DNA from 2 places in the Caballeronia eucalypticola genome. Region 1 is predicted to be linked to the other one. Evidence: riboswitches for the same ligand, from Rfam matches in the RefSeq annotation. Region 1 holds a riboswitch; the other holds the start of a gene.
The links. A riboswitch is a leader RNA that binds a small molecule or an ion and turns the genes downstream of it on or off. The one in region 1 is predicted to bind cobalamin.

Region 1 (4,600 bases):
AGCACGGGCGGTTCATGAGTCTTGTCGGCGAGCGCAGATGCCAGGCATCGGATCACGATGCCCGCCGCGCACAAGGCGACAATCGGCGTGTTGCGCGCATAGAGTTCGCGCAGGTGCAAGCCCAGTTCGGTAAACGTAACATCGCCCTGCACGCGGCTTGCGAGTCCATGAATGAGCGAACCCGGATACCGCGCCTGGATGCTGCGAGCGGTATCAACCGCGCCCGTGCCCAGCACCACGATTGCTACGGGAACCTGATCGCTCAACTCGCTCACGCCTGCCATTTTTCCCCCGGCACGACGAGCAGCGAGAAGTAGGGCGACGCCATGGGATCGACTTCTTCCAGCGGCACGATGCGCTGGTTCGCCATGGTCGCGCGTTCGACGTAAAGCGCGCGTTTATCGAGTCCGAGTTCGGTCAGCACGCGTCGTACCTTATCGAAGTTGCGGCCCAGTTTCATGATCACGGCGGCATCGGCGGTGGCGAGACGTTGCCTGAGATCGGCTTCCGGCAGCACGCCCGATAACACCGACAAGCTTTGGTTCCGATACACAAGCGGCACGCCAAGCACGGCAACCCCGCCGAGCATGGAACACACGCCGGGCACGACATGCGCTTCGAATCGTTCGGACAGCCGGTCATGCAGATACATGTACGAGCCGTAGAAGAACGGATCGCCTTCGCAGATCACGGCTACATCGCGGCCGGCTTCTAGATGATCCGCGATGCGCAGGGCGGATTCATCGTAGAAGTCGCCGATGATCGTTTCATAGCAGAGCGGCGGTTCAAGCGCTTCTGTTGTGACGGGATAAACCAGCGGCATGCGGGTTTGCGTCTCTTTCAAATGCACTTCGATAATGCCGAACGCGTTGCCTCTCTTGCCCTTTGCCACGAAGTAAGCGACCACCGCAGCCGAGGTCAGCAAGCGCAGTGCCTTTACTGTGATCAGCTCGGGGTCACCGGGGCCGACACCGAGTCCATAGAGGCGTCCGCTCATCTATTCGGTCTCCGTTGCCAGCGCGTTCACGGCAGCGGCCGCCATCGCGCTGCCGCCACGCCGGCCGCGCAATGCGACGAATGGCACGCCGCGGCTATCGGCGGCAAGCAGCGCTTTCGATTCTGCCGCGCCGATAAACCCCACGGGGAAGCCCAGGATCAGCGCGGGTCTGGGCGCGCCTGCGTCGAGCATGTCGAGCAGATGAAAGAGTGCAGTGGGCGCATTACCGATCACGACCACACTGCCTTCAAGATCTGGTTGCCACAGCTCGAGCGCGGCAGCGGAGCGCGTGTTGCCGAGTGCGCGAGCGCGTTCAGGCACGGAAGGATCGTTGAGCGTGCAGATCACGCGGTTATCCGCCGGCAGTCTCGCGCGCGTGATGCCTTCGGCGACCATGCGGGCATCGCAGAGAATAGAAGAGCCTTTGCTGAGCGCCAGGCGGCCTGCCGTGCCCGCGCCGTGAGAGAACACGAGGTCGTCGATGACGTCTGTCATGCCGCATGCGTGGATCACGCGCACGGCAAGTTTCTCGAGATCGGTGGGAATGGCCGAGAGGTTGGCCTCGGCGCGAATGGTCGCAAACGACGCGCGATAAATCGCCTGGCCGTCGCGAATGTAGTCAAGCATCAAGGTGACTCCGGGCTAGCCAGCGGGCTGCCTGTTCAATGGTGAGATGGCGCGCGAGGGGCTCAGGTGCGTTGCCGTAGAGATCGTAGCGGCCGGGTGCAACAGCCAGCAAGGTGGTATCGACGCGATGTGCCGCCGCGCATGAGCGCGCGCAACCGCTTAGGTGTACGTCGCCCGTGGGCGGCATTGACCGAGCGAGAAGTCGCGCGTCAGTTTTAGTATCGGTAAAACTTTTTGCGCAGCCTGGCGAACCCGCACACGCAATCAGGCGCGCGAAGGGTTCGTCGGGGTTCGTCGCGAGACCGAGTGCGGCGAGTTGTGCAACGACCGTTTGGGCATTAGCAGAAGGCACGTCGAGCAGCATGACGCTTTGCCAGGGCGTCATGCGTAATCGTGGCGCAAGATCGGCGAGCGCAAGCAGTGTTGCGGCATCCAGGCGCCCAAGCGGCACTTGCGCACCGACACACACGCTGTCGCCCATCTCTTGACGATGCACGCCGAAACGCAGCTTTGCATCGGAGGCGGGACGTCGCCAATGCTCAACGTCATGATCCAAAGCAAAGCCAAGCTTCTCCTGCGCGCGGCCAAGAATGTCTTCGATGGAATATGTCGTCAGCAGATCACGCATCCTGGTCTGCCAGGGCTGAGCAAGATCGAGGAAGGTATGCAGCAGCGCAATAACGAGTTCAGGGACGTGCCCGGTTTTCACCGCAGCCAACGCAGGCGCATCGTTTTCAAATTGGGGTGGACACCCCGCGAGCCCAAATACAAACCGTTCCGCCGATACCACTGAAAGCCATACATCGTGAGGATGGTCGAGCATGGCAAGGCGCTCGCCCCCGTCGACCATCAACGCAAATTTTGGCGATAGCTGATGCAAACGCACGTCACGCTGCATCTGCCCGATCAATGTGGAAACGAGTGGGACGACATCGAGCAAGGCGTGCGAATCGAGGCCCGCCAGCGGACTGGACATGACGTTACGCTGGTCGTCGGAATCGGGGGTGTCGGGACCGAGCCCTGCATTGACGAGCCGCGAGACGAGCGCTTCCTGCGCGTCTGTCTCTTCAGTGACGCCGCGAATCTGGAGATTCGCGCGATTGGTTGCATCGATGAAACCGGAACCGAATTCGAGCGACACTTGCGTCACGACACGCGCCTGCGCTGCGCTCAGCTCGCCCCTTACGAGACGAATGCGGCACAGGCCGCCGTCGCGTGCAGGCACGATCCGCATCAGACCGGGACACGCCGATGGCCGTGATGCTTGGGATGATGCGTGCGCTAATCCGCGTACAGTAGTGAGTGGTTCGTTCAAAGCGTGACCCGTCCGGTCTCGCGCGGCGCCCGAGCATGCCGGACCCTTTCACGGGATGGCACGTTCGCGGCATCGGTACACCCCGCCCGATGTTGGCTTGCACGAAGAATTGCGGTCGGCAGGTCTCTTGGCTTGCAGGTCGTCATCCGTACCGGCCTTCCCAGTCGAAACCAGTGGCAGTGGAGCGCGGACTCGCTGCGTACAATTGCGGGGGCAGCCACAGTTCTGCTGTGTTCCCTGTTAGGCCCGTAAGGGCACCGACTAACCGCGCTATTATGCCCGTTTTTGCAGCGGCTAAAGCGCGCAGGCGTCAGGCCGTACGTGCTTTAGCCGCATAGTGCCGGCCGCGTTGCAGACGAGGCGCGAGCAGTGAATGAGTGAGTGAACGAGTTGGAAAATAGATCAGAGGACCGGCAGATGTCACCGTGGTTGACCGTGTTGGGGATCGGGGAGGATGGCTGGCGCGGACTGAGCCGGCAAGCGCGCCAGGCGCTGCTGGCAGCCGATACTATTTTCGGCGGCGCGCGTCATCTCGCGTTGTTACCCGCGCGGATAGGCGGCGAACGTCGCGCATGGCCTGCGCCGTTTACGATCGCGCCCGTGCTCGAATATCGTCACGGACGCAAACAGGTGTGCGTTCTCGCAAGCGGCGACCCGATGATGTACGGCGTTGGCTCGACTTTCGCCCGCGAACTGACTGCCGATGAATTCTGCGTGGTGCCCGCGCCGTCTTCGTTATCGCTTGCCGCCGCGCGTTTGCACTGGGGGCTGCAGGACGTCGCGGTAGTCTCGCTGGTCGGGCGCCCGGTCGCGGCCCTCGAAACGCAGCTCCATCACGGCGCGCGCCTTTTCGTTCTGAGCAGCAACGCCGCGAGTCCCGGCGTGGTCGCGCAATTGCTGACCACGCGCGGTTTCGGCGCGAGCCGGCTGAGCGTATTCGAGCACCTGGGTGGCGAGCGCGAGCGTCGTATCGACAGCGTGGCCAGTGCGTGGACGGCAAGCGAAGTGGCCGCGCTGAATCTGGTGGCGATCGAATGCATCGCGGAAAACCACGCGCGGCGCTTGCCCCTGACGCCCGGTCTTCCCGACGACGCTTACCAGCACGACGGGCAGCTCACGAAGCGCGATGTCCGCGCGATCACGCTGGCACGGCTTGCTCCCGAGCCCGGCGAACTGCTGTGGGACGTGGGTGCGGGATGCGGGTCGATTGGTATCGAATGGATGCGCGCGCATCCGGGTTGCCGTGCCATCGCGATCGAAGCGAACGGCCAGCGTCAACGCCTGATCGAACATAATCGCGACGCGCTCGGCGTACCCGGACTGCAACTGGTCGAGGGCGAAGCGCCTGACGCGTTGGCCGGACTTCCTGAGCCCGACGCGATTTTTATCGGCGGAGGCGTGACCGTGCCGGAGATGCTTGATACGTGCTGGTCTCATCTGAAGAAAGGCGGCCGGATGATAGTCAATGCAGTCACGATCCAGAGCGAGATGACGCTGGTCGCATGGCGCGCGCTTCACGGCGGCGAGATGACGCGTATCAGCGTTGCGCATGCCCAGCCGCTAGGCGCCTTCGATACCTGGCGCCAGGCGCTTCCGATCACGCTGCTGCACGCGGTCAAACCGTGATGCGGATCGATCGGCCGGCAGGGGCGGCGCAATGA
Region 2 (4,600 bases), on a different contig from region 1:
TCATGCACGCGAGTGTCATAAATAGCGGCCGTAAAGGTACCGCATGACGTGGCCGCATCTAGTGCTGCTTCGACCGTGTCACTGCGCTCAGGCAGCAGGTTCGGATTCCCGAAACCCGGGTAGTAGAGGTCGTTGAAAGTCGGAAGCCGGAATGCGTTGCCATACGAAACGCGCGCCGTATAAACAGGGGTGATCGCATAAGCCAGCGCGACATTGCCGGTATTGACCGACCGGCCCTGAATGATCTCGTGGCGCCCGGCCAGGAACAAAGAAAACGCACCGAGCGTCATCGATTGATGGAGTGAAAAGGCCGAATCGTTGCGTGTCGGCAGGCCCGTGGGAATATCGACTGGGAGGAAAGCTTGTTCACGGGTGAAGTCGTACGCGAGCTTGGTCTCGCCGGATACCGGCAGACTGAAGAGCGTGATTCCGCGTTCCTGATGGGTCAGCGAAGTCGATGTGCTGAGGCGCGTCGAGTCGATCTCATCGGTCGGAATGGCCGGGTCGTTCGCGTAGAGGAACTGACGGTCCGTGGCGTAACCGACAGACTGGTCAAACTGCGTGTACGGCGTGATGTCCAGATGAAATGCAGCGCCAGTCGTCAGTTGATGATCAAGCTGACGGTTGTCGCCGCCGGCATTGTCGTAGGACAGATCGGACCGGTGATACAGCGCGAATGTGGAGATCGACCAGTTGTCGCGCGCATAGCCGAGACGCGCATCAACGTCCTGAGCATGGTACGGATTGCGGCCATCCTCATGACCGTAAGCGCCAGGCTGGGTTGCATCGATTCCCGCAGTATTGTAGTCGTGCAGGCCCAGCGAATAAGTCAGCCCGGACAGTACCGAGAGCGGTCCCGTGGACGGAATACTGCCTGAGGTGCGGATCTGCGTATCGAATGTTTTGTTCGACCCGCCGCCTGTTGAGATCGTGGTCTGGTTGGGCTGGTTGGCTGCGTGGTTCGTGAAGAGTTGCACGACGCCACCCACCGCATCCGCGCCGAATGAAGCGGCCGCCGGCCCTGAAATCACTTCAACGCGATCAAAGGCGGAGGTCGGCAGATCGGCCCATGCGGCTTGTCCCGTAGTCGACGAACCAACGCGGATACCATCGATGAACACCGCGACCTGACTGCCTGATGAACCACGGATGCTGACGGAGGAAAGCGAGCCGGGGCCGCCGTTTTGTGAAATGGTCACGCCCGGCAGTGTTGCGAGGGCTTGCGTGATGCTCGGGTCACTTGGCGACAGGCGGTCGAGATCCGCGCGGGTGAGAACTTGTGTAGATGCATAGCGCTGATCGAACGATTGCGGCAAATGCTGCGTGTCACCGGTGACGACAATGTTCGGCAATGTGGCAGTGGACGGGAGCTGTTCCGGTTGCGGCAACGACGAATCGTCCGCGGCTTGTGCAACCTGCCATGCCGAAACCGTCAGCGCAGAGGTGAGGATGAAATGACGGAACTTCATACGGCGAAAACCTTGTTATGGGGAATACTGTAGGCATGCTGCGAACGAAAATGCAGCATGCCGGTTTTGGATGCCGGCATGACAAGACCCATGGTCTTTAGGGGGTCACTGCCCGGCCGCGGACGCCACGACCCGATGCTACAAGTCCGCTTCGACAGGGATCATCCTGCGAGCATGTACAGCGGTCAGGCATATTCTCGAAGCAACCAATGGGTTTTATCGCGAGGCTAATACCGGCTCATGCCTGAGTCGTTGACCTTGCCAGACGCGGCAAGCAGGCAACAGGGTTATCGACGCGAGGGTGGCTCGCCAACGCGTACCAAGCTGGGGAATCAAGGCAATGCCGCCTCGGCTGGATGCCCGGATGGCGGGCAGTATCGGTCATATGCTTATCTCCCGGGGAGTGCGCGCCCCAAAGTCGGAAAGAGGGATACGACGCCGAGGTCTGACTTCCGGTTTGCGATGAAACCGGTCTCAGTGGCGCGACCGCGCTGGATTTACACCAGCTTCCACGAGTCGTAAGCGCGCATTTTACTTCTGAAAACCCATCCAGCACTACCCGGTGAGGGTTATCAGGTCATCGGCCTTTTGCCCTGCTGCGACCAGGTCCGCTTTCGACGCGCCTGTATTGTTCAAACGTTTTTCACTGCGGCGCAGTCGATTGCGGAGACTCTTCGTGAAGCAGACATGCATGGACATGTTTTGCACATGTCATACCGATAACGTCACCTAGAATTTATGAAACATGCCGATTGAGATGCCGTGCGGATTGGCGCCGGCATAGGCCAGCGGCAAGCCTGAATTCGCCGATCCGGCCAGCGTATAAGACGCCTGATTGTGGTTGGTCAGATAAGAAATCGTGCTGTATACGCTGGTATTTTTAGAGAGATCATACTGAGCCAGCGCGGCAATCTGATTCGCATTGTTGCCAGCGGCGGTTTTATCATGCAACGCGGTATAGCCTAATGCCACGAATACACTCGGCGTGAATTGATATTTGCCGGAAACGCCGTAAACGTCCACGTTCAGATTGATATCCGTCCATCTGCTCGCGGCCCAACCGGCGTAAATCGTGGCCTTCTGGATGGTGTAAGAAGCGCCCACTTCCATGGCGGTATCGGTTGAGGAATTACTGGCGTTTTTCACAGCCTGCCATGCCACAGTAGCGGCGATCTGCCCACTGTTGTATTGAAGGTCGGCCTGATAGCCCGATCCTGCCGAGCGCAATCCTCCCGCGTCGCCAAAACCGGCGTAGACGCCTGCCTGCAAGCCTCCGATGACCGGCGATTGGTACGAGACGGTATTACTCGTGCGCACAACGTAGGTCATCATGTTGCTGAATCCGGACGCTTGAGTCGCGGCTCCAAATGCGTCCAGATAACCCTGATCGTAAAAGACCGGCGAGTTCTGGCGGCCCAGTCTCACCTCACCCCAATTACCCGATAACCCGACCCACGCCTGCCGGTTGAACATCTGGCCGGTAGAAGCGAATGAGCCGTCGTTCGGATTAAAGCCATTCTCGAGCTGGAAATTAACCTTGTTGCCGCCGCCGATATCCTCGGAGCCCTTTAGTCCAAAACGGCTGGCCCATTCGGAACTCGATCCAATGGCTGCGGTGTAATGATTGCCCGTGTTCACGTATTGAAAGAATTCGTCCACGATACCGTAGAGCGTCACGCCAGAATCTGCGTGGGCATAACTACACGACAACAACGCTGCACATGCAGCGTATCGACCCAGCTTCATAACCCCCCCGGTGATAAAAATATCGGAAGTGCCACGGCAGTGAACAAGTTACCTACCTATCCGCTCAAAAAAGTACATGTATGAACAGGATCAAAATGTAGGGTGCCATTTCTTGGCAGTCAAGCGATTTGAACGTAGGGGAAAATGCCTAGATGACGGCGAGAATAAGGGTACGTGAGGGGGCACGGCGTGCTCCCTGCCCGTTCCTCCGGCGCCGAACCGGGCGCCGGGCGCTGATGCGGGACTGAAAGGTAAGCCCGGCCATCGGCATGTTCGACGAATCCTGCAATGGTGCTTGGCCGTCGCGCGTCCTGGCCGGTCCTCTGGTAACGTAGTCGGCCAACGTGCTCCCGCTCACGAACCCACCGCATGGAAACAATCCCCCTTTCGGCCGCCCGTACCCTGCATCTGATCGCCCAAGGACTGCTTGCGCCGCCGCGCCGCAAGGCGACAAAACCAGACGTGCTGGACGCTATTCGCCGCATGGCGCAGTTGCAGATCGACACCATCCACGTGGTTGCTCGCAGTCCTTATCTTGTGTTGTTCAGCCGTGTTGGCGACTATCAACCGCAATGGCTCGACGAGCATCTGGCCGAGGGTTACCTGTTCGAATACTGGTCGCACGAGGCCTGCCTGGTGCCCATAGAGGACTACGGTCTGTTGCGTCACCGAATGCTCGATCCCGTAGGGATGGGCTGGAAATACGCGGCGGAGTGGCATGAGAAATATCGTGACGACATCGAGCGCCTGCTTGAGCAAATCCGTGAGAACGGCCCTATCCGCTCAGCCGATTTCGCTCGGGAAGGCGGCAACGGCGCGGGCTGGTGGGATTGGAAACCAGAGAAACGGCACCTGGAAGTGCTGTTCGCAACCGGCGAGTTGATGGTCGCCGAGCGACGCAATTTTCAACGGATCTACGATGTAACCGAACGCGTGCTGCCGCAGTGGAATGATTCGCGCGACCTGCCACCTGTCGAAACCGTTTCTCAGGAACTGCTCAAGCGCGCTTGTCGGGCGCTGGGCATTAGCCTGGCCGACTGGGTAGCCGACTATTACCGCATGCCGCGCCGTCCGTACACCTCGGCCTTACATGAGCTGGCCGATGCTGGTGAGTTGATACCCGTGCGCGTCGAGGACTGGAAGGCCGACGCGTTCGTGCATCGCGATCTGGCGGACAAGCTGGACGACGTGGTCGCCGGCCGCCTTGCTTCCACGGTGACCACGGTACTGTCACCATTCGATCCGGTGGTCTGGGACCGCAAGCGGGCGAGCACGTTGTTCGGATTCGATTACGTGATCGAGTGTTATACCCCTGCCGCAAAACGGAAGTACGGTTACTTCGTACTCCCAATCTTGCATCGCGGGCGCCTGATCGGACGGGTGGA

Region 2: it holds a riboswitch for cobalamin, as region 1 does, so the genes downstream of both, ACMX25_RS28040 (TonB-dependent receptor domain-containing protein) here and cobG (precorrin-3B synthase) in region 1, are expected to answer to the same signal.

What each region holds. Positions count from the first base shown of each region.
Region 1 is NZ_JBLKRU010000024.1:3,745-8,344, reverse strand. It holds gene cobJ (precorrin-3B C(17)-methyltransferase) at 1-284, opposite strand, end outside; gene ACMX25_RS24700 (precorrin-2 C(20)-methyltransferase) at 272-997, opposite strand; gene ACMX25_RS24695 (precorrin-8X methylmutase) at 998-1,624, opposite strand; gene cobG (precorrin-3B synthase) at 1,617-2,858, opposite strand; cobalamin riboswitch at 3,040-3,216, opposite strand; gene cbiE (precorrin-6y C5,15-methyltransferase (decarboxylating) subunit CbiE) at 3,357-4,565, shown strand; gene ACMX25_RS24680 (cobalt-precorrin-6A reductase) at 4,597-4,600, shown strand, end outside.
Region 2 is NZ_JBLKRU010000031.1:3,251-7,850, forward strand. It holds gene ACMX25_RS28040 (TonB-dependent receptor domain-containing protein) at 1-1,469, opposite strand, end outside; adenosylcobalamin (AdoCbl) riboswitch at 1,901-1,990, opposite strand; gene ACMX25_RS28045 (porin) at 2,199-3,215, opposite strand; gene ACMX25_RS28050 (winged helix-turn-helix domain-containing protein) at 3,585-4,600, shown strand, end outside.